One region of the Pseudomonas sp. E102 genome, then DNA from elsewhere that is predicted to be linked to it. Evidence: riboswitches for the same ligand, from Rfam matches in the RefSeq annotation. Region 1 holds a riboswitch; each other region holds the start of a gene.

Region 1 (7,223 bases):
GGCGCGGCGCGACGACGGCACGCAGGTGGTCGATGATGCCGTGCACCGTCTCCCAACCCGGCGCGTCGAGCTGCGCGATATCGCCGGCCAAGGCTTGCTCGATCAGTCGCGCCGCGAACAGCTCCAGACGCTCACGGCTGTCGCCGACGGTGCGCCAGGGCTCATCGCTGACGTCGCGCAAAGCCTCGGGACGTTCGCCGGCCCAAGGCTCGGCCAAGGCGCAATCGAGCGGATCGAAGCCCAACCCGAACGCCTTGGCCAGGGCCCGCAGCAGGCTCGACTGGGCGCCCTTGCCGTCGCCACGGGGAATGCGCAGCAATGCCAGCAAGGTGTCGATGCGCAGCCGTCCGCTCGGCGACTCGCCAAAAATATGCAGGCCATCGCGAATCTGCGATTCCTTCAGGTCGCACAGGTAGGTGTCCAGGCGCGGCAGCCAGATCGCCGCGTCGGCGTCGCTGTCGAGGCCGGCGTCGAGTTGCAGCTCGCGATCGATATGCGTCTCGCGCACCAGGGCCAGGATGTCCCGTTGCAATTCCCTGGCGCGGCGCGGATCGAGCAATTGCGCCTCGTAGTATTCGTCAGCCAGCAGCTCCAGGTTGCGCAGCGGCCCGTAGGTTTCGGCGCGGGTCAGCGGTGGCATCAGGTGGTCGATGATCACCGCCTGGGTACGCCGCTTGGCCTGAGCGCCCTCGCCCGGGTCGTTGACGATGAACGGATAGATGTTTGGCAGCGGCCCCAGCAACGCGTCCGGCCAGCAGTTTTCCGACAGCCCGACGCCCTTGCCCGGCAGCCATTCGAGGTTACCGTGCTTGCCGACGTGAATCACGGCGTGAGCGCCGTAGGTGTGGCGCAACCAGAAATAGAACGCGAGGTAGCCATGGGGCGGCACCAGGTCCGGGTCGTGGTACACCGCGCTCGAATCGACCTGATACCCCCGCGCCGGCTGAATGCCGACGAACGTCAGGCCCAGGCGCAGGCCGGCGATCATCAAGCGTCCATCACGGAACATCGGGTCCTGCTCGGGTGCGCCCCAACGTTCCAGCACCGCTTGGCGATTGGCCTCGGGCAGCGCGTCGAACAGGGCCCGGTACGCGTCGACGGCCAGGCTCTGATGACAAGGCCGCAGGTCGAGGCTGTCCAGGTCGTTGGTAACGCCGCCGAGCAACTGCCGGATCAGCGCGGTGCCGCTGGCCGGCAGCTCGGTGGTCAGCGGATAACCCTCGGCCTGCATCGCCCGCAGAATATTCAGCGCCGCCGCTGGCGTGTCCAGGCCGACACCGTTGCCGATGCGTCCGTCCCGGGTCGGGTAGTTGGCCAGGATCAGCGCCACGCGCTTTTCGCCGTTGGGCAGGCGCGCCAGGGTGGTCCAGCGGCGGGCCAGTCCAGCGACAAAATCCATGCGTTCGGGTATCGCCCGGTAGCAGACTACATCGCTCTGGCTGCGCTCGCTGCGCCAGGCCAGGTCCTTGAAACTGATGGGCCGGCTGATGATTCGCCCGTCCAGTTCCGGCAAGGCGATGTGCATCGCCAGGTCCCGTGGGCCCAGGCCTTGTTCGCTGGCGCGCCAGCCGGGTTCGTTGTCCTGGGCGCAGATCGCCTGGATCATCGGGATATCGCGGCGAAACGGCCGCAAGTGCGGCGCTTCCGGACTCGATTGTGCAAAGCCGGTGGTGTTGAGAATAACCCCCGTTGCCACTTCGTCCAGCCAGTCTTCCACCTGTGCCAGACAACCGGGTTCCTTGAGGCTCGCCACGGCGATTGGCAAAGGGTTGAGTCCCGCCGCTTGCAGCCGCTGGCAGAACACGTCGATGAACGCGGTGTTCGCGGCTTGCAGGTGGGAGCGATAAAACAACAGCGCCGCTACGGGATCGCCTGCCCGCCAGTCCGCTTGCCAATCATTCAGGGTCGCGTTGGTTTTTTCCGGGTGATAGATCGCCGTGCGCGCCAGGGGCTGGGGCTCGCCCCACGGATAATCGCGGCCAAACCATTGGCTGCCCAGGTGACGGAACAGGTTAAGGGCGTTTTCCAATCCGCCTTGACGAAGAAACTGCCAGAGCCGATCGCGGTGCTCGGCGGACACGTTGCTCAGGTCGCTGAGCTCCGGGTCCGGACGGTCGTCCCCCGGCACCAGGATCAGTTTCACCCCGCGCCCGGCCAGTTCCACCAGGCGCTCGACGCCGTAGCGCCAATAGCCGATGCCTCCGTGCAACGACAGCAGGATGACCTTGGCGTGGCGCAATACATCTTCAACGTACAGATCCACCGAGGCGTGGTTCTGCACTTGCATCGGGTTGGCGAGGCGAAACTGCGGAAAATCGTCCGGCAACTGCCGCGCCGCTTCTGCCAGCAGCGCCAGGCTGGAATCGCCGCTGCACAGGATCACCAGCTCGGCGGGGGTTTGCCCGAGGTCGGCGATGTTGTCATCCGACACGAAACCACCGGGCTGGGTCCTGAGCAGGTGCATGGTTTAGACGCTGAGGGCGGCGCGCAACTGCGCTTCGAGCAGCCCGGCGTCCAGGGCCTGGCCGATCAGTACCAGACGTGTGACGCGCGCTTCATCGGCGCCCCACTGGCGGTCGAAGTGCTTGTCGAAGCGCGTGCCCACACCTTGGATCAACAGGCGCATCGGCTTGTTCGGGATGGCCGCGAAGCCCTTGACCCGCAAGACGTCATGCTGAATTACCAGTTGCGTCAGCGCGTCCAGCAGCAGGCTTTCGTCAGCTTGGGGCAGTTCGATGGAAATCGAATCGAAGGCATCGTGATCGTGGTCGTCGTCATCGCCGTCATGGTGGTGGTCGTGATGGCTGTGGCGGCTGTCGATGTGTTCCTCGGAGCCCGCGCCCAGGCCGATCAACACGTCCAGCGGCAGGCGACCGTTGCTGGCTTCGATGACCTTGACCGCTGGCGGCAGCTCTTCGGCGACTTCCAGGCGGACTTTGGCCAGGTCCTCGGGGTTGATCAGGTCGGCTTTGTTGAGGATCACCAGGTCGGCGCTCGCCAGTTGATCGGCGAACAGCTCGTGCAGCGGTGATTCATGGTCCAGGTTCGGGTCCAGCTTGCGCTGGGCATCGACCTTGTCCGGGAACGCGGCGAAGGTGCCCGCGGCCACGGCCGGGCTATCGACCACGGTGATGACCGCATCGACGGTGCAGGCGCTGCGGATTTCCGGCCATTGGAAGGCCTGGACCAGCGGCTTGGGCAAGGCCAGGCCGGAGGTTTCGATGAGGATGTGGTCGAGGTCGCCGCGACGCGCCACCAACTCACGCATCACCGGGAAGAACTCTTCCTGCACGGTGCAGCACAAGCAGCCGTTGGCCAGTTCATAGACGCGGCCGTTGGCTTCTTCTTCGGTACAACCGATGGAGCACTGCTTGAGGATCTCCCCGTCAATGCCCAGTTCGCCGAACTCATTGACAATGACCGCGATACGTCGGCCTTGGGCGTTGTCGAGCATGTGCCGCAGCAAGGTGGTCTTACCCGACCCGAGGAAACCGGTGACGATGGTGACGGGGAGTTTGGCCAGTGTTTTCATCGGATGCCCTTTGGCAAGGTGGCGGGCAAACGGGACGACAACCACTGGCACAGGCGCGCGCGGAAGATTTCGCCACCGGATCACCCCGCCCGGTTGTAGTGAGAATCTGTTGTCGAGGCAGGTCTCCTGGCTGACGGCGGGCCAAATCGGCTTTTTTCAAAGCCGGGACTGACATTTTGCTGCGCCTTCCCGTGCGCCCGTTGTATAGGGCAAGCACAGTGGCCTTGCAGAAACAGCACCGTTCACAGTTGCGGGGGCAGCCGCGGCTTGGACCGCGTTCCCTTCTCAGGCTCTGTACGCGAACATTTCATACAGACCCTAGCTTCGGCGCGTGCCGAAGAACCTCGAAGGCGCAAGGCTACGCAGGGTGTGCGGGCGGGTCAATGTCCCAAGGCAATCTCCGACGACTGATGCGTCCTGGCGACTGCCCCAAGGGCAAGTCAGCGCGCCGCCACTCGCCAGAGCCGGGCGATGTCCCGGGCCCGCTCGGCCAGCAGGCGTGGCGCATCGGCGCAAGCTTCTTGTAGCGTCATCGGCCCATTCGCCAGGGCAAACGCGGCATCGATGCCGTGCTCATAAAGCGCTTCGTAGCCCTCCCCCAGCGTGCCGGCGATGACCACCACCGGTACGCCGCGCCGCTGGGCGATGCGGGCCACGCCAAACGGCGTCTTGCCACGCAGGGTCTGGGCGTCGAAACGGCCTTCGCCGGTGATCACCAGGTCGGCGCCGTCGATCGCATCGGCCAGGCCGGTCAATTGTGCGACGACTTCCACGCCGGTACGAAACTGCGCCTGGAGGAACGCCTTGGCGGCAAACCCCAGGCCGCCAGCGGCACCGCTGCCGGGTTCGTCGCGAACGTCGCGGTTCAACACTTGGGCACAATGTTCAGCAAAGTGTCCCAGCGCCCGGTCCAGTTGTTGCACCTGCTCGGCGGAGGCGCCTTTCTGCGGGCCGAACACGGCTGAAGCGCCATGGGGACCGCAAAGGGGGTTGTCGACATCGGCGGCAATCTCGAAGCACACGCCGGCCAGGCGCGGGTCCAGGTCGCCCAGGTCGATACGCGCCAGTTTGCCCAAGGCCAGGCCGCCGGGCGGCAGGGCTTGGCCCTGGTCGTCCAGCAATGCCGCGCCCAGTGCCTGCATCGCCCCGGCGCCGCCGTCGTTGGTGGCGCTGCCACCGATCGCCAGGATGACTCGGCTCGCCCCTTCATCCAAAGCGGCGCGGATCAGTTCGCCAGTGCCATAGGTGCTGCTGGAACAAGCGTCGCGCTGTCCCGGCGGCACCAGTTGCAGGCCGCTGGCCTCGGCCATCTCGATGATCGCCGTGCGGCTGTCGGGCAACCAGCCCCAGCGGGCTTGGACAGCGGCGCCCAGCGGGCCACGGACCCGCGCCTCGCGCCATTGGCCATCGCAGGCCGCGAGCACCGCCTCCACCGTTCCCTCGCCGCCATCGGCCATTGGGCACTTGATCAGCTGCGCGTCCGACCAGACCTCGGCCAGCCCTCCTGCGATGGCGTCCGCCACGGCCTGGGCGCTGAGGCTGTCCTTGAACGAGTCGGGGGCGATGACTATTTTCATTTTTGTTCTCCGGTTCCGATGTACAGCATGCTGCCAGCTGACCGCGACTCTGACGCCGGTCCGCCGCACAAAAGACCTTGGGCATTATTGGTCAAATTCACAAAGGATGGGTTGGCATTGCTGGCCTCTTCACGAGCAGGCTCGCTCCCACATGGGAACTGCTGTGGTCGCATATTCTGTAATCACTGGAGATCAATGGTGGGAGCGAGCCTGCTCGCGAAGGGGTCACTCCGGAAAGTTCTGATCATGGGGCAACAATTGAACCCCCAGGTACAACGCCAGCATCCCATCCAGCCTGAGCGGGTCGACGCCGCTGAGTTCGGCGATTCGTTCCATGCGATAGCGCAGGCTGTTGCGGTGGATGCCCAGGGCGTCGGCGCAGGCCTGGCTCTGGCCGTCGTGTTCGCACCAGCTTCGCAAGGTAGCGAGCAATTGGCCGTTGCTGTCCTTGGCGATCACTTTGCGCAACGGGCTGAGCAGTTCGTCGAGGGCATCATCGCTGCGATGCCGCCAGAGCATCACCGGCAGCCGATAGCGATTGAGAAGCAGCAAGCGCGACTGCGGCAGGACATCGCGCCCATACGCCAGCAGATCCGCCACCCGCCGGTAGCAACGGCGCAGCCCCGCCAGCCCCTCGGCCTGGCCGCCCACAGCAACTCGCAGGATGCTCCAGCCCAGGCCATCGAGCTTGCCCAGCAGCCGCTCGTTCTCCACCGAGGCCGTGACCGGCCGGCACCAGAGCAAGGAGGATTTGGACGACGTCAGGCACCAGCTGTCCGGGTAGCGCGACATCAGCCAGGCGCTCAGCGATTCGACGGTTTGACCAGGGCCATGCTCCAAGCCCAATTCGAACAGATACGGTACGCGCGACAGCTGCGGCTTGAGGCCCATCTGCTGCGCTTCATCGAGCAACCTTGGCGAATCCCCGGCATCGCCCAGCAGCAATGCCAGCAAGTCATCGCAACGCTGGCGGCGCCATTGCTGCTCGGCCTGCTGGTTGCGCTGGCCGAGCAACATTTCGGCGGTCATGCGCACCAGTTCGGCGTAAGTGCGCAATTGCGCGGGTTCGCCGGTAATGCCCAGCACGCCGATCAAGCGCTGATCGAGCATCAATGGCAGGTTGATTCCCGGCTGTACGCCCTTGAGGTGGACGGCGGTGTGCTCGTCGATTTCCACCACCCGTCCGTTGGCGAGGACCAGTTGCGCGCCCTCGTGGCGGGTATTGATGCGCTCGCGCTCGCCGCTGCCGAGGATCAAGCCCTGGTTGTCCATGACGTTGACGTTATAGGGCAGAATCGCCATCGCCCGGTCGACGATGTCCTGCGCCAGGTCGTGATCGAGTTCGAACATGGGCGGTGTTCCTTGCAAGCGGCGTGATTGTTGTTTTGAGGTGCGCCGCCCACGGGATTGGTCAGGCGCACAGGGTCGGATTGCAAACGTTGTGCTGCGGCACAAAGACACGGGACCTTGGGCTGGCCGAGACTCAAGGGGCGGTCAACGTTACCCCTTGGCACGCCAAAATCATAATAAAGAGAGCCCCGTCATGTCCCAGAGCGCAGCAGCCCTCCTGGCTACCCCCGACGAAAAGAATACCGTCTACAAGCGCATCACCCTGCGTTTGATCCCGTTCATCTTCATCTGCTACCTGTTCAACTACCTCGACCGGGTGAACGTTGGCTTCGCCAAGTTGCAGATGCTCGACGCGTTGAAGTTCAGCGAAACCGTGTACGGCCTCGGCGCCGGGATTTTCTTCATCGGCTACGTGCTGTGCGGCGTGCCGAGCAATCTGGCCTTGACCAAATTCGGCCCTCGGCGCTGGATCGCCCTGATGATGATCACCTGGGGCACGCTGTCGACCTGCCTGCTGTTCGTCACCACCCCAACCCAGTTCTACACCTTGCGGCTGTTCACCGGGGCGGCTGAAGCCGGGTTCTTCCCTGGCGTCGTGCTGTACCTTTCGCAATGGTTCCCGACGTTCCGCCGTGGCCGGATCATGGCGCTGTTCATGTCGGCCATCCCAGTGTCGGGGCTGCTGGGCAGCCCGTTTTCCGGCTGGATTCTCAACCACTTCGCCGCCGGCCAGGGCGGCCTGGCGGGTTGGCAGTGGATGTTCC
Region 2 (7,223 bases), 1.8 Mb from region 1:
CAGCCACTGGAACAATGCGCAGCCGCCCTGGGGCTTGAAGCCGAAGCGTTGCAGCGTCGATGCCAGGCGTTGGCTGGTTTCTTCGCAGCGCTGTCGTTGACGAACCTGGGCCTCGGTATCCAGAAGACACGCCTCGCCCAGGACCCGGGTCGGCCCGCTCACCGCCCAGGGTCCGACTTGCTCGGCGAGCAGCTTGAGCAAACGCCGCTCCGCCAGGACAAACCCCAGGCGAACCCCGGCCAGGCCAAAGAACTTGCCAAACGATCGCAATACAATCAGCCCGACCTGATGGGCGTGGGCGCTGAGGCTCAGATGCGGTGTCATGTCCATGAACGCTTCATCCACCACCAGCCAGCCACCGCGCTGGGCCAACCGTGCGTGCCAATTCAGCAAGCGTTCGGGGCTCAGGCTCAGGCCCGTGGGGTTGTTCGGATTGACCACCACCAGCACGTCGAGGCTGTCGAGGAAAAAATCGACTTCCGTCTCCAGCACTTCGCGCACGATGTACCCGCTGCGGCGCCAGGCTTCGGCGTGCTCGGCGTAACAGGGCGACAAAACACCCACCTTGCCGGCCCGGCGCAGGCGCGGCAACAGCTGGATGGCCATCTGCGAACCGGCCACCGGCAACACGTGCGTCGCTTCGTAATAATCGCAGGCGGCCTGCTCCAATCCATCGTCGGCCTCGGGTAGGCGCGCCCAGGCCCGCAGCGGGATCGGCGGAACGTCGAACGGCCAGGGCGCCAGGCCGCTGGACAGGTCGAGCCAGTCGGCCTCGGCAATGCCATATTGCCGGGAGGCCTTGCGCAGTCGTCCACCATGCTCAAGCATAAAACTCGGCTCCGAGGCAGAGAATCAGCAGCCATAACCATACGCCGCGTTGCACCAATTGCCAGCCGCGATCAATGGAATCGGCACTGGCCGGCACGCCTTCGCCCAAGGGCGGACGTTGATGCAGCTCGCCGTGGTAGATCGCCGCGCCGCCCAGCTCCACGCCCAGCGCTCCGGCGCCGGCGGCCATCACCGGCCCGGCATTGGGGCTGTCCCAGGTTGGCCCCTGGGTGCGCCAACATCTGAACGCCAGTCGGGTCTTGCCGAGCAACGCGTAGGTCAGGGCCACCAGGCGCGCGGGAATATAGTTGAGCATGTCGTCGATCTTTGCCGCCGCCCAGCCAAAACGTTCGAAGCGCTCGTTGCGATAACCCCACATGGCGTCGAGGGTATTGCTCAACCGATACAACACCACGCCAGGCGCGCCAGCCACCGCGAACCAGAACAAGGCGGCGAACACCGCGTCGCTGCCGTTTTCCAACACCGACTCGGTGGCGGCGCGGGCCACGGCGTTTTCATCCAACTCGGCGGTTTCGCGGCTGACCAGATAACTCACCCGCTGGCGTGCCTCGTCCAGATCGCCACTGCGCAACGCCCGGGCCACTGGCTCGACATGTTCACCAAGGCTGCGCAAGCCGAGGGCGCAATACAACGCGAGAATGTCCACCAGCCACCCTACCAGGGGCGCCCAGGACAAGGCTGTGGCCAGCAACGTCAAGGGCAGCACGGCGATGATCCACGCCGTGACACCGTGACTGCGCCAGCCCCGTCCACCGGAGTTGAAACGCTGTTCGATACGATTGGCAAGACGGCCGAACGCGACCAGAGGATGCCAGCGCCGGGGCTCGCCCAGCAACGCATCCAGCGCCACCGCGGCGGCACTGAGCAACGCTACGCTCATGGACGCACTCCCCAGCGATTTTCATAAATCAGTTCCTCGAGCGGCCGCGGTTTCGCCCAGCCTTCCAAGGCGAGCATGGGCGCTGGGTAAAAGCCCTCGACCGGCCCCAGGCACAGAATCGCCAGGGGCTTTGCGCCCTCCGGCAGGCCCAACAGATCGGCCATGGCCTGGGGCTCGAACAACGACACCCAGCCCATCCCCAGCCCTTCGACGCGGGCCGCCAGCCACAGATTCTGGATCGCGCAGGACAGCGAGGCCAAGTCCATTTCCGGCAAGGTCCGGCGACCGAAAATGTGCCGCTCGCGGTCGTCCATCAACGCGGCCACCAGCACTTCGGCGCAGTCGTGGATACCTTCCACCTTGAGCTTCATGAATTCATCACTACGCTCGCCCAGGGCTTCGGCGGTGCGAATGCGCTCTTCTTCCACCAGGTTCTGGATTTCGCCGCGCAAGGCGCGATCGCTGATGCGCAGAAACCGCCACGGCTGTATCAGCCCGACGCTAGGCGCCTGGTGCGCGGCTTCAAGCAGGCGGCGCAGCAATTGCGGCTCGACGCTGCCGCCGATGAAATGACGCATGTCTCGGCGTTCGGCGATGGCGCGGTAGACAGCCTCGCGTTCGGCTTGGGAAAAAGTGCTGTCTGTCATGGCCGATTCGCGAGCAGGCTCGCTCCCACACTGGCAGGCGTCGTACTGGAGGTCACACCATCCCCTGTGGGAGCGGGCCTGTTCGCGAAGGCTGCTTCTCGGTCCGGCGCAAACAAAGCGGCAATCGCCCTCGGATTGGACGGAAAATAAAAATGCACGTACGAAGCCGTCATCCGCCCTTGTCGGAAAACCGTCTCCGCCCCTCGCCCGCCATTGGGGCTATGCCCACGGGCAATCGGCTCAAGCGTGGTGCTGGTCAAGGAATGATGATAGGTATGCCCGCGCAGGTTGCCTTCCGGCAGATCCACCGATTGCAGCGCGAGGGCCGCCAAGCGTTTTTGCATCTGCGCATCGCCGCTCAGCATACCCAGCAGTTCGGCGCGCGTGCCTTCGACGTCGGTGAGTGAATCGAGCAGGTACAGCATGCCGCCGCATTCGGCGAGCAAGGGCTTATCGGATGCATGGTGGGCGCGGATCGCCGCCAGCATGGGCGCGTTTTGCGCCAGGGCAACGTGGTGCAGCTCGGGATATCCACCGGGTAGATAGAGGCTGTCCGCCTCGGGCAATTGGGTGTCGTGGATCGGCGAAAAGAAACTCAACTGCGCGCCCATGGCTTGCAGCAGATCGAGGCTGGCGCCATAAGTAAAGGCAAATGCCTCATCACGGGCCACGGCGATGCGGACGCCGTCGAGCCACCGCTCAACGGCCGTCAGTTCCGGCGCCGCGAACTCCACCGAAGGCGGCAATGCCACTTCACAACTGCCCGCCAGCGCCTCGGCGGCGGCATCGAGACGCACGTCCAGGTCATTCAATTCGCTGGCCTGCACCAGGCCAAGATGGCGGCTCGGCAGCTCGATGCCGGTTTCCCGCGAAAGCGCGCCGTACCAGCGCAAGCCTTCAGTCAGGCTCCCTTCGAGCAATTGCGCGTGGCGCAAGGTGCCGACCCGATTGGCCAAGACCCCGGCGAAGGGCAAATCCGGCTGATACCGTGCCAGGCCCAAGGCCAAGGCACCGAATGTCTGGGCCATGGCCGTGCCATCGATAACCGCCAGCACCGGCACGCCGAAATGCCGGGCCAGGTCGGCGCTAGACGGTGTGCCGTCGAACAGCCCCATCACGCCTTCAATCAAAATCAGGTCCGCTTCTGCGGCGGCTTCCCACAACAACCGGCGACTTTCCTGCTCTCCGACCATCCACATGTCCAACTGATAGACCGGCGCGCCACTGGCTCGCTCAAGGATCATTGGATCGAGGAAGTCGGGACCACACTTGAACACGCGCACCTTGCGCCCCTGGTTGCGGTGCAACCGGGCCAGAGCCGCGGTGACGGTGGTCTTGCCCTGGCCTGAAGCCGGGGCGGCAATCAAGACCGCCGGGCAATGGCGGCTGGCGGTCGACACTCGGCTCACAGTTCGACGCCTTTCTGCGCCTTTATCCCGGCCTGGAAAGCGTGCTTGATCATGCCCATTTCGGTCACGGTGTCGGCCAGCTCGATCATCTCGGGCTTGGCGCCGCGGCCTGTCACGATCACATGTTGCATGGGCGGACGAGCCTGCAGATCACTCAAGACCTGATCCAGGTCGAGGTAACCGTGCTTGAGGGCGATGTTCAGTTCGTCGAGCACCACCAGCCCAATGGACGGGTCGCTGAGCAACTCACGGGACACCGCCCACGCGGCTTCGGCGGCGGCAATGTCGCGCTGGCGATCCTGGGTTTCCCAGGTAAAGCCCTCTCCCATGACATGGAAGCGCACCTGCTCCGGGAAGCGGCGGAAAAACAGCTCCTCGCCGGTGCTGTTGCGACCCTTGATGAATTGCACCACGCCACATTGCATGCCGTGCCCCATGGCCCGGGCCAGCATGCCGAACGCAGAACTGCTCTTGCCCTTGCCGTTGCCGGTCAGCACCAGCAGAAGGCCGCACTCGTTGGGCGAATTGGCGATGCGCTCGTCAATCACGGCTTTCTTGCGCAGCATGCGCGCCAGGTGGCGTTCGTCGCGATCGGGCGTGTCGGTCATGGGGGAGCTCTCCGTTGGGACTGGATAACGGCGGGCGGGCATAAAAAAGGACGGCAACGAGCCTGGCATCGCCCACCGTGATGCCGTTGGATGAATCAGGCCGGTCTCCGGGCTCATGAGCGGCGTAACGCCTGGCTGTGCGCCTTCCCATGTCATGCGACACAGTGGCCTATACGCAGCCTTGACTCATTTACCGTTGCGGGGGCAGCGCCGGGTTTGTGCACGCACCGGCTTCCCTGTTTCACCCTATCGGCCATTGCCATAGAGCACCTGAAACAAGCCGCGAAGGTTAGAGGGTTGGGGGTTGAGCGTCAATTAAAGCCGCGATGGGCAGCGCAATGGATATTGGCCGGGATCAATAAGCTGACGTCAATCTTGTGTGATCCTGCGGCAAGTGATATCAAAGAGACACTACGACCCGATATCACAAGAACAAGAGGGCAAATGCGATGCAAGGCATGATCATCAGCAATCCGAAACTGGAATTCCTGCGCCCGGTGCTGGAACGCTGGTTCGATTGTATCGACCGCTACAACGCCGTGCGCGGCGATAACGACACACCCTATTGGCACAATGAAAAAGCCAATCTCGGTCTGCTGTCGGCCGCAGCCTGGATGGCGGAGATGGTCACGCTGCAGGACGCAGCGACTCGCAAGCAGAATGAAGAAGGCGAACGTAATGTCAGCGCCGATCTGTTGATTGCCAGCAGCGATGAACGCGCCTACATCCAGAGCACGCAGCGCTGGCCGAAGGTCAACAACCTGAACCTGACCCAACCGTTGCTGGAAGCCACCAGCGACGCCAAGCGGATCAGCTACGCCAGCGACCTGAAACTGGGTTGCCTGTTCATCGCCCCGCAAAAAGCCCAGCAAAGCGCGACGCCAGAAGAGTTGCAGGACATGATCGATGACCTGCAAAAGGAAAACACCTGCGCCGTGGCCTGGTACTTCCCTTATGCCTACCGCAAGTTGCGCAACGAGGCCGGACACTATCACCCAGGGGTCGCGGTGCTGTTCAAGCAGGCTCATGGTTGATTGTGGCAGCGAGCCTGCTCGCTAGACGGGGGAGCAACCCGCATTTCACTGCCAGGTTGACCTGCTTTCGCGAGCAGGCTCGCTCCCTCAGGAAATTCGTTTGCCAGGCGGGTCGCCCCACCGTTGAACCATCCCACGTCTACGCTTCTCTATGAGTAATCACATGCACTCATAGGGAAGTCCGCATGCTCAAGCCAAATCACCTGTTGATCGCCGCCCTTGCTACAGGGCTTGTCGCTTGCGGCGAGTCGTCGACATTGCAGGTTTCCGACGGCATCGGCCCGTCACCGAAACTGCCCGAGCCGAACAAGACCCTGATGCCCACGGTGAATATCGCTGAAGCCATCGGATGGCCGGACGGCGCCAAGCCAACCCCGGCCCCAGGCCTGAAGGTGGTTGCCTTTGCCGAAGGCCTGGATCATCCGCGCTGGCTTTACGTGCTACCCAACGGCGATGTGCTGGTGGCCGAAACCAACGCTCCCCCCAAGCCCGACGATACCCAAGGCATTCGTGGCTGGGTCATGAAGAAAGTCATGGACCGCGCCGGCGCTGGCGTCCCCAGCCCCAATCGCATCACCCTGCTGCGGGACGCCAATCACGACGGCGTCGCCGAAACCCGGACGATTTTCCTGGAAAACCTCAATTCCCCGTTCGGCATGACGCTGGTGGGCAGTGACCTCTATGTGGCCGACACCGACCGGTTGATCCGTTTCCCTTACAAGGAAGGCGATACGCAAATAAAGGCGCAACCCACCAAGGTTGTCGATTTGCCCGGCGGCCCCCTCAACCACCACTGGACCAAGAACGTCATTGCCAGCCGGGACGGTAGCAAGTTGTACGTCACGACCGGCTCCAACAGCAACGTCGCGGAAAATGGCATGGACGCGGAAGAAGGCCGCGCGGCCATCTGGGAGGTGGATCGGGCCACCGGCAGTCACCGCATCTTCGCCTCAGGGCTGCGCAACCCCAACGGCCTGGCCTGGGAGCCTCGCAGCGGCGCCCTGTGGACGGCGGTCAACGAACGGGATGAGATCGGCAGCGACTTGGTGCCGGACTACATCACCTCGGTGAAGGACGGCGGCTTTTATGGCTGGCCGTACAGCTACTACGGGCAGAACATCGACGTGCGCGTCGAGCCGCAAAATCCCGAACTTGTGGCCAAGGCCATTGCTCCCGACTATGCCGTCGGCCCTCATACGGCTTCATTGGGCCTGACCTTCGCCGAAGGCAGCACATTGCCCGCGCCGTTAACAGAAGGCGCCTTCATCGGGCAACACGGCTCCTGGAACCGCAAGCCCCACAGTGGCTACAAAGTAATCTTCGTCCCGTTCAATGCCGGCAAACCCGTGGGCCAGCCCGTGGACGTGCTGACCGGTTTCCTCAACGCAGACGAAAAAGCCCAGGGGCGGCCGGTGGGCGTGGTGATCGATAAACAAGGTGGGTTGTTGGTGGCTGATGACGTAGGGAACAAGATCTGGCGGGTATCGAAAAATTAACGCTCAAACCGATCCCCGTGGCGAGGGAGCAAGCTACCTCGCCACAAGAGCGATCCAGCGTCGCAAAAAATCAATCGTCAGGGTCAGGGATTACGCGCCAGATGTTCCGGTTGCAACACCCGCTTGGCACCGAGGTAGGCCTTCTGCCAATAGGCCTTGGACAGACTGTCGAGCTTGACCGTGCCGCCGGTGGCCGGTGCGTGGACGAAACGTCCCTCCCCTACATAAATCCCGGCATGGCTGACCTGGGATCCACCATTGGTGGCGAAGAACACCAGGTCGCCCGTCTGCAACGCATCT
Region 3 (7,223 bases), 110 kb from region 1:
ACGATGTAAGCACCCCACCGATATCCACCTCATACCAAATTTTTATATAACCATTAGGCAAGCCGGAAGCGTGTGTCGGCTGGATAGGTTTGAGCTTTGTCAAGTAGGGCTCGATATTCTTGACAAACTGCCCACCCGTCGCCGCTCCGGTAATTTGGTAAGTTCCGAGATAGTCCGTGCCAGGGATTTCATCAAGTCCCAACGCATCGGTGGTTCCAACGGATTTAAGCGTAACAACCGTGCCGGGAGGCATATGCGTTGCATCTATGTCGACCGTAACGGGCAACGCGTATGTGCTCCTGTCCAAATATCGGCATGAAACAAGACCGTTAAACAACCGAACCGTTGGAGCTGGCAGTACAACCCGAACCGCATCGACCTGAACCTCGGTGGGGTACGATCGCATTACATTCCGACCGCCATCTTCCTCAATCGTCCAATAGGCAATTTTCTTTCCAACCCCGGCGCCATCGATGTCAGCGGCTGACATGTTAAAGGTCAATGGTGTCAAGGTCCCGGCCGTTAGGTTTTCGCTATACACTTCCACGCCGTTGAACCACAACCGGGCGACCTCATCGCCAATCGGCACCCACGCGCTTGCTGCATCGACGAGGGGCGTGCTGATAGTCGCCTCCTTTCCACGATCCTCTGGCGTTATATGGTTTGGAGTGCCAGAGCCACCAACGGCCACCACCGTGACCTTCACCATATTCGGATTTTCCAACGAGGGAAAAATCGGATTCACGGGGCCACGATAGCTAAAATCAAGAGCGGACTCTGCTGGAACGGATGGAACTGGGTTTTCTGTTGTTCGGGAAAATTGATATTCAGTAAATACAGCCGCTTGCGCGGTAGAGCTTCCCCAAAGCGCAATCAGCCTGTTCGTGGCCACCGGAAATTGGAGTACTTTATTAGGTGCCTCCTGGCCTAACTGCTGACTGCCTAAAGCAAACTCTGTACTACCGTTACCGTTAATAATCTTCGGAATGATCCGGTCCGTGTCTTGGCCATTAGTGGTATAGGGTACTTCTACATACACTGGGCTGGTCAGGTCCTCCAAGTCGACAACGTCCGGCAAGATGCCTTTCGGAATATAAGAGTCATGCAGTTGAGGCCGTGGCCGGCGACGGACATAGTAGCCACTCGCCAACGCGTCCTCGCTGATATTTCCAACCACATCTTCTAATACGTACCAGACGTAATATTGCCCGTCCAATTGCGGAATAGCTGCCGTTGGTACCGACACCTCCCCAGATGACGTTAGATCTTGGGTATGTACAGGCGTCCCGACACCGTAACTGTCCCCCGCATAGACGTGAATGACATCGTCATCACGATGAAAGTCATAGCTAACATTGATGGCCAGCTCCAGCGTGCTGTTATTGGCGAGCCAATCATCATCAATTTCTTGACCCGGAGCCAAATTTACAAATATGGCGGCCTCCGGCTTCAGCCTCATATTCGACTGTTTGTCATGCTCAGGTGCATACCGGTCAATTTCTGCTGGGAACCATGGCGACATGTCCGCGTTGCCGTCCGCGCCTTTGTAGTGGACAAATTGATATTCGTAAGTCGTTGACGCTTTCGATGCGTCATCATCCGCGAGCGCAATAGTGGATACCGGAATATTGAGTTCCGTCGGGCGACCTGTTACAGGGCCAAACTGGCCGTCAGCGACCATGGTACCGTCCCCCGTATCTGGCGCCTTCCGCTCATACAACTCCCACTCGTCACTGTCATGCGGGCTTGCAATATCACCGGTATGGAATCGAACCGTCATCGTCCCGGTGTCCAGCACCGATTTGGGGATCAGGTCGTCTATGATCTGTCCGACAATTTCGGGGGGATTCAGCAGAACGCCGGAGTCAGAATTTTTCGTGCGTAAGGCTGTCCGCGAGCGCTCAGCAATCTGCTTCAGCGTTAATACTTCACCGTTGGGACTTGTACTTGTACTGGTCATTTTTATTTCTCCATAAACTATAAACTGAACTGAACTGAACGAGACATCTTCAAATCTCAAAGAGATTCAATCGTCACCACGCCACCGAATCGAATGCAGCGCAAATCCTTAACGTCTGCCGAGACTATAAAAGAAAGCACCGCTCTCGAAGTTCCGTCTACCTCATACCTCATGCACCTTTGCTATCTTAGACAAATCCGCCACAAGGCTCCGTCTCGCCCGGAATGACTCGATCGATCTTGACCAAACCTTTCTTCGACCGACCTTTAGGAATTCCATTTCGATAAATCGTGTACTGAGCAATGCCGGAATCGCTATCCACCATAGGCTTTACATAGGGTACGAAAGGGATTTCCATGACAAATCCATAGGCCGCTTCGCTGTCACTTATCGTTTTGCGAAACTCGTAGATGGGCGTCAGTGCCGGAGGGCTGCCATTCAAAGTGCTAAATCCCTGCCACTCAAGAACACATTCGTCCTGCCCATTGAAAATCGATTCAGGCGCTATCGCCACCCTGACCTTTTCCCAGATTGGCACGGGCGAAGTGCAATTGAGATAACCCCATAAGTTGCTGTCCGGAAAGGTCGGCTCCGCCAAGGTTGGTACAAGCACCGGTGTATGATCGATCGTCAGTTTGCGAATCGGTGAAGGATCGAAATTTCCGTTAACACTATGCTCTAACAGATAGCGAATTTCGGCAGTACCGTCGACGCTCATCATTTGAGGCGTTATTGGAAATGTAAACTCCGGTCGATCATCTACCTGATAGTATCTGTTGTTAAAAATTACCGTTTCTGTTGGTGGATTTATTGGCTGCTTCCAATAAACCGTAAGCTCCGTATATATTCCGGGCTGCCCCGGAAAATCGGTCCAGCGCGTTATTCTTCCGGTCGTTCCGTTAGTCAGTTGTTCTAACGGAATACGGCCTTCCGGGTCCAGTTCACTCACGCCATCTATGCGCAAAGGTACAGCTGTGATTTGACCGTTCGGCTGTGCCATTTGTATCGTGCTCCGGATAAGTGCGCTGCGGGCGCACATTGCCTAACGAAGTCCACGATTCAATTAAGCGCCGGGTATATATGTTTGCCTACTGTCATATCTGACAGGTCAACCTACCGTTCATTGGGCCGGCGTCTCGGCGGGTACGCCTTGGGCTTCTCTAAGTTGTTCCACAGCACAGTGGGCAATTCGCTGGCACGCCTTCGCCAGTTCCATCCGACCTATCACTAACCCAATCCGAATATGCCCCGCCGCACTCGGCCCAAACGCCTCCCCCGCCAACACCGACACGCCATACCCGTCCAGCAGCCGCTCGGCAAACGTTTGGGCATCCAGCCCCGTCTCACGCACATCGACCATTACGAACATGCCGCCATCGGGTCGTACAGGTTTGAGCCCTGGACAGCCCTCAAGCGCCGCGCATACCAAGTCCCGACGTTGGCGATACTCCGCGCGCATCTGCGCCACTTCCGGCAGATCCCGTTCAAGGGCAACCAGGGCACCGCACTGGACGAAATCCGGCAAACCAAACAGCATGCACAGCGACAGATTGGAAAGGTGTTCAGCGAGAGGTTCGGGGCCAATGGCCCAGCCGATGCGCCAACCGGTCATGGCATGGGATTTGGACAGGCTGTTGATGGTGACGGTGCGCTCGGCCATGCCCGGCAGGCCGGCCGGGCTGATGTGCTCGCCTTCGTAGAGCAGGTCGCTGTAGACCTCATCGCTGATCAGCCACAGATCGTGTTCGATGCACAGTTGCGCCAGGGCTTGCCAGGTGCACAGCGGCAGGCTGGCGCCGGAGGGGTTGTTGGGGCTGTTGATCAGCATCGCACGGGTGCGCGGGGTGATCAGCCGGGCGACGTCGGCCGGCTGGACTCGGAAGCCGTTCTCCGGCGTCACCGCCACCGGCACCACTTTCGCTGCGCAGGCACCGAATGCCGCTTCGTAGGTGACGTACATCGGTTCGGGCGACGATCACTTCATCGCCAGGGTCGAGCAGGCATTGCGCGACGGCATAGACGCCGCATTGCGCGCCGGGCAGCACCGTAACGTGGCCCGCGCCCACTGGTTGGCCGCAGCGTTGTTGGTGCCGCCGGGCGATGCTGGCGCGCAGGCTGTACAAGCCGCTGGTGTCCGAATAGTGGGTATCGCCGGCACGCAGGCTGGCGACGGCGGCCTCGACAATGGCGGGCGGGGTGTCGAAATCCGGATCGCCCACCGAGAGCAACAGCACGTCCCTGCCCTCCCCGCGCATCGCCAGCGCCCGGTCATGAATGGCCCAGGCGGCAGCGCCGTCGCCAGTGATGCGTTGGGTCAGGGCTGAAAAGCGCATGTCATTTCCTTGTGAGTTGCGGTATTGAGCTCAACCCTATCTCAAATCCCGAAGCGCGCCACCGTTTGGATGGCCTTGCGCATTGACGCCCGGCCCTCGCCCATGGTCTGCTGTACGCCAGTTTGGGTGCCCTTCACAGGGTGAAACGGGAAACCGGTGAATCGTGTGCTTTACTTCAAGGCCACGTCAGTCCGGTGCTGCCCCCGCAACGGTAAGCGAGTGAAGCGTCGAAACCACTGTGCATGCGCATGGGAAGGGGACGCTTTCAGGCAAGGCTCAGGCCCTGCCCCTCGTGAGCCCGGAGACCGGCCCATGACTTCTTTTCAACAAACCCGCGGTGGGCGGGCGCTGTTCGAATCCCGGCGAGTCTTCGCCTGGGTTTTCACTGCGCTTGGTCCGCCCGCTGACACCAGAGGGAAGCGCCATGTCGACCATCAGCAGCACCGCCCGCACGACCAGTAGCACCGTCACCCTGAGCCAGCGCTTGAGCGCCGCGGTCCTTGCCTCGATTCTCGGCGCGGGCCTGGTGTATTTCGCCGGTTTCTCCCACATCGAAGCGGTGCACAACGCAGCCCACGACACACGGCACAGCGCCGCGTTCCCGTGCCATTGAGCGCCGACACCATGATCAAGCGTATCGCGCAAACCGCCGGTTTCAGTGGATTGTTGGCCGCCCTGCTGCTGACTCTTCTACAAAGTTTTTGGGTATCGCCGCTGATCCAGCAAGCCGAGACCTACGAAAAGGCCCCGGCCGCCGAGGTCCATGAACACGCCGCTGGGGTTGCACACAGCCATGACGCGCAAGCCTGGGAGCCCGAGGACGGCTGGCAACGCGTGCTCTCCACCACCGGCGGCAACCTGGTGGTCGCGGTGGGTTTTGCGCTGATGCTCGCGGGCCTGTACACCTTGCGTGAACCGACGCGCACATCCCAGGGTTTGCTCTGGGGCCTGGCCGGCCATGCCACCTTCGTCCTGGCGCCGACGCTGGGCTTGCCCCCGGAACTGCCGGGCACTGCTGCGGCGGATCTGGCCCAACGGCAGATGTGGTGGATCGGCACCGCTGCGTGCACGGCGGTGGGCATCGCCCTGATTGCGTTCGGTCGGCATTGGCTGTTGAAAGTGTTGGGCCTTGCGACCTTGCTGATTCCTCACGTCATTGGCGCCCCGCAGCCGGACGTGCATTCCATGCTCGCGCCCGAGGCGCTGGAAAGTGAGTTCAAGCTCGCTTCGCAATTGACCAATGTTGCGTTTTGGCTGGCCTTGGGCCTGATCAGCGCCTGGCTGTTCCGCCGTGGTGCACAGGCTCACGACCAAGCATGAGTGGCGGGTCGATCCTGGTGGTCGGCCTCGGCTGCCAGCGCGGTTGCCCGGCCAGCACGTTGCGGGCATTGCTTGAGCAGACGCTGCTGGCCCACGGTATCGCGCTCGACGAAATAAGGGCATTGGCGAGCATTGACCGCAAGCGTGACGAGCCGGGGCTGCTGGAGTTGGCAGCGCAATTATCGCTGCCGCTGACGTGTTTCAGCGCTGAACAACTGGCGGGTTATCAAGCACAGCTCAGCCATCGCTCAGCCATCGCTTTCGAGCATATGGGTTGCCATGGCGTCGCCGAAAGCGCCGCCCTCGCCCTGGCCGATCAACTGGGTGTTTCGCCCGCAAGATTGCGAGTTACCCGCCAGAAAGGCCCGCAGGCGACATTGGCATTGGCGATGGCTTTGTAACACTCGATAATCGCTCGCCGAATCATGAGCATTGCTCATGCACGCCCTCATCTTTGCATAGGAACCGGTCATGACCGTTTACTTCATCGGCGCCGGCCCTGGCGATCCGGAGCTGATCACCGTCAAGGGCCAGCGGCTGATTCGCAACTGCGCCGTGATCATCTACGCCGGCTCCCTGGTGCCAACGGCTGTGCTGGAAGGCCACCGCGCCGAACAAGTGGTCAACAGCGCCGAGCTGCACCTGGAACAGATCATCGATCTGATAAAGTCGGCACACCTCAACGGTCAGGATGTAGCGCGAGTGCACTCCGGCGACCCAAGCCTTTACGGCGCGATCGGCGAGCAGATCCGCTACCTGCGGGAGCTGGACATTCCTTTCGAAATCATCCCGGGCGTGACCGCCACTTCAGCCTGCGCCGCTCTGCTCGGTGCCGAGTTGACACTGCCGGACATATCCCAAAGCGTGATCCTGACCCGCTATGCCGACAAAACCGCCATGCCCACTGGAGAAGAGTTGGTCAGCCTGGCGCAACACGGCGCCACCATGGCGATTCACTTGGGCGTCAACCATCTGGAAAAAATCGTCGATGAGCTGCTACCCCACTACGGCGGCGATTGTCCGATTGCGGTAGTTCACCGGGCGACGTGGCCCGATCAGGATTGGGTGGTGGGGACGCTGGAGGATATTGCCGAAAAGGTACGGGCCAAGGGCTATCGGCGTACGGCGTTGATTCTGGTGGGACGGGTGTTGGGCAATGATGTATTCAGCGAATCATCGCTGTACCGCGCTGGACATGCGCATCTCTATCGGCCCTGACTTGTCGGCGCACCCGGATCCCTTGTGGGAGCGAGCCTGCTCGCGAAAGCGGTGGGTAAGCCACTGTGATGTTGGATTTGCTGGCCTCATCGCGAGCAAGCTCGCTCCCACTGGCACCGGCGGCGGTCCTAGGATGGCATGCTGGTCGCAAGCGCTTTTGTGGCGAGGGGATTTATCCCCGCTGGGCTGCGCAGCAGCCCTATCTCCCTAGATTTCGCGGCTTGATAAGGGGGCGCTACGCGCCCCAACGGGGATAAATCCCCTCGCCACAATCAGTAGTAGGCGTTTTCTTTCTGCGTATGGTCGGTCACGTCGCGTACGCCCTTGAGTTCCGGGATGCGCTCGAGCAAGGTGCGCTCGATGCCTTCCTTCAAGGTGACGTCGGCCTGGCC

What was found. Region 1 has a riboswitch for cobalamin ahead of cobW (cobalamin biosynthesis protein CobW). Riboswitches for the same ligand answer to the same signal wherever they lie in the genome.
Region 2: linked by a shared signal. The riboswitch ahead of cobO (cob(I)yrinic acid a,c-diamide adenosyltransferase) and the one ahead of cobW (cobalamin biosynthesis protein CobW) in region 1 are both predicted to bind cobalamin.
Region 3: linked by a shared signal. The riboswitch ahead of DOCECA_RS06745 (CbtB domain-containing protein) and the one ahead of cobW (cobalamin biosynthesis protein CobW) in region 1 are both predicted to bind cobalamin.

The regions. Positions count from the first base shown of each region.
Region 1 covers NZ_CP084025.1:1,561,575-1,568,797, reverse strand. The annotation lists gene cobN (cobaltochelatase subunit CobN) at 1-2,464, opposite strand, end outside; gene cobW (cobalamin biosynthesis protein CobW) at 2,468-3,532, opposite strand; cobalamin riboswitch at 3,632-3,868, opposite strand; gene DOCECA_RS07285 (glycerate kinase) at 3,973-5,109, opposite strand; gene DOCECA_RS07280 (sugar diacid recognition domain-containing protein) at 5,335-6,459, opposite strand; gene DOCECA_RS07275 (MFS transporter) at 6,653-7,223, shown strand, end outside.
Region 2 covers NZ_CP084025.1:3,411,502-3,418,724, forward strand. The annotation lists gene cobD (threonine-phosphate decarboxylase CobD) at 1-828, opposite strand, end outside; gene cbiB (adenosylcobinamide-phosphate synthase CbiB) at 821-1,729, opposite strand; gene bluB (5,6-dimethylbenzimidazole synthase) at 1,726-2,376, opposite strand; gene DOCECA_RS15580 (cobyrinate a,c-diamide synthase) at 2,373-3,785, opposite strand; gene cobO (cob(I)yrinic acid a,c-diamide adenosyltransferase) at 3,782-4,393, opposite strand; cobalamin riboswitch at 4,475-4,682, opposite strand; gene DOCECA_RS15590 (hypothetical protein) at 4,843-5,427, shown strand; gene DOCECA_RS15595 (PQQ-dependent sugar dehydrogenase) at 5,613-6,923, shown strand; gene DOCECA_RS15600 (C40 family peptidase) at 7,007-7,223, opposite strand, start outside.
Region 3 covers NZ_CP084025.1:1,450,837-1,458,059, reverse strand. The annotation lists gene DOCECA_RS06760 (hypothetical protein) at 1-1,960, opposite strand, end outside; gene DOCECA_RS06755 (hypothetical protein) at 2,148-2,960, opposite strand; partial or broken gene DOCECA_RS06750 (pyridoxal phosphate-dependent aminotransferase) at 3,081-4,293, opposite strand; cobalamin riboswitch at 4,401-4,621, shown strand; gene DOCECA_RS06745 (CbtB domain-containing protein) at 4,718-4,906, shown strand; gene DOCECA_RS06740 (CbtA family protein) at 4,918-5,613, shown strand; gene DOCECA_RS06735 (cobalamin biosynthesis protein) at 5,610-6,014, shown strand; gene cobM (precorrin-4 C(11)-methyltransferase) at 6,085-6,831, shown strand; gene nfuA (Fe-S biogenesis protein NfuA) at 7,104-7,223, opposite strand, start outside.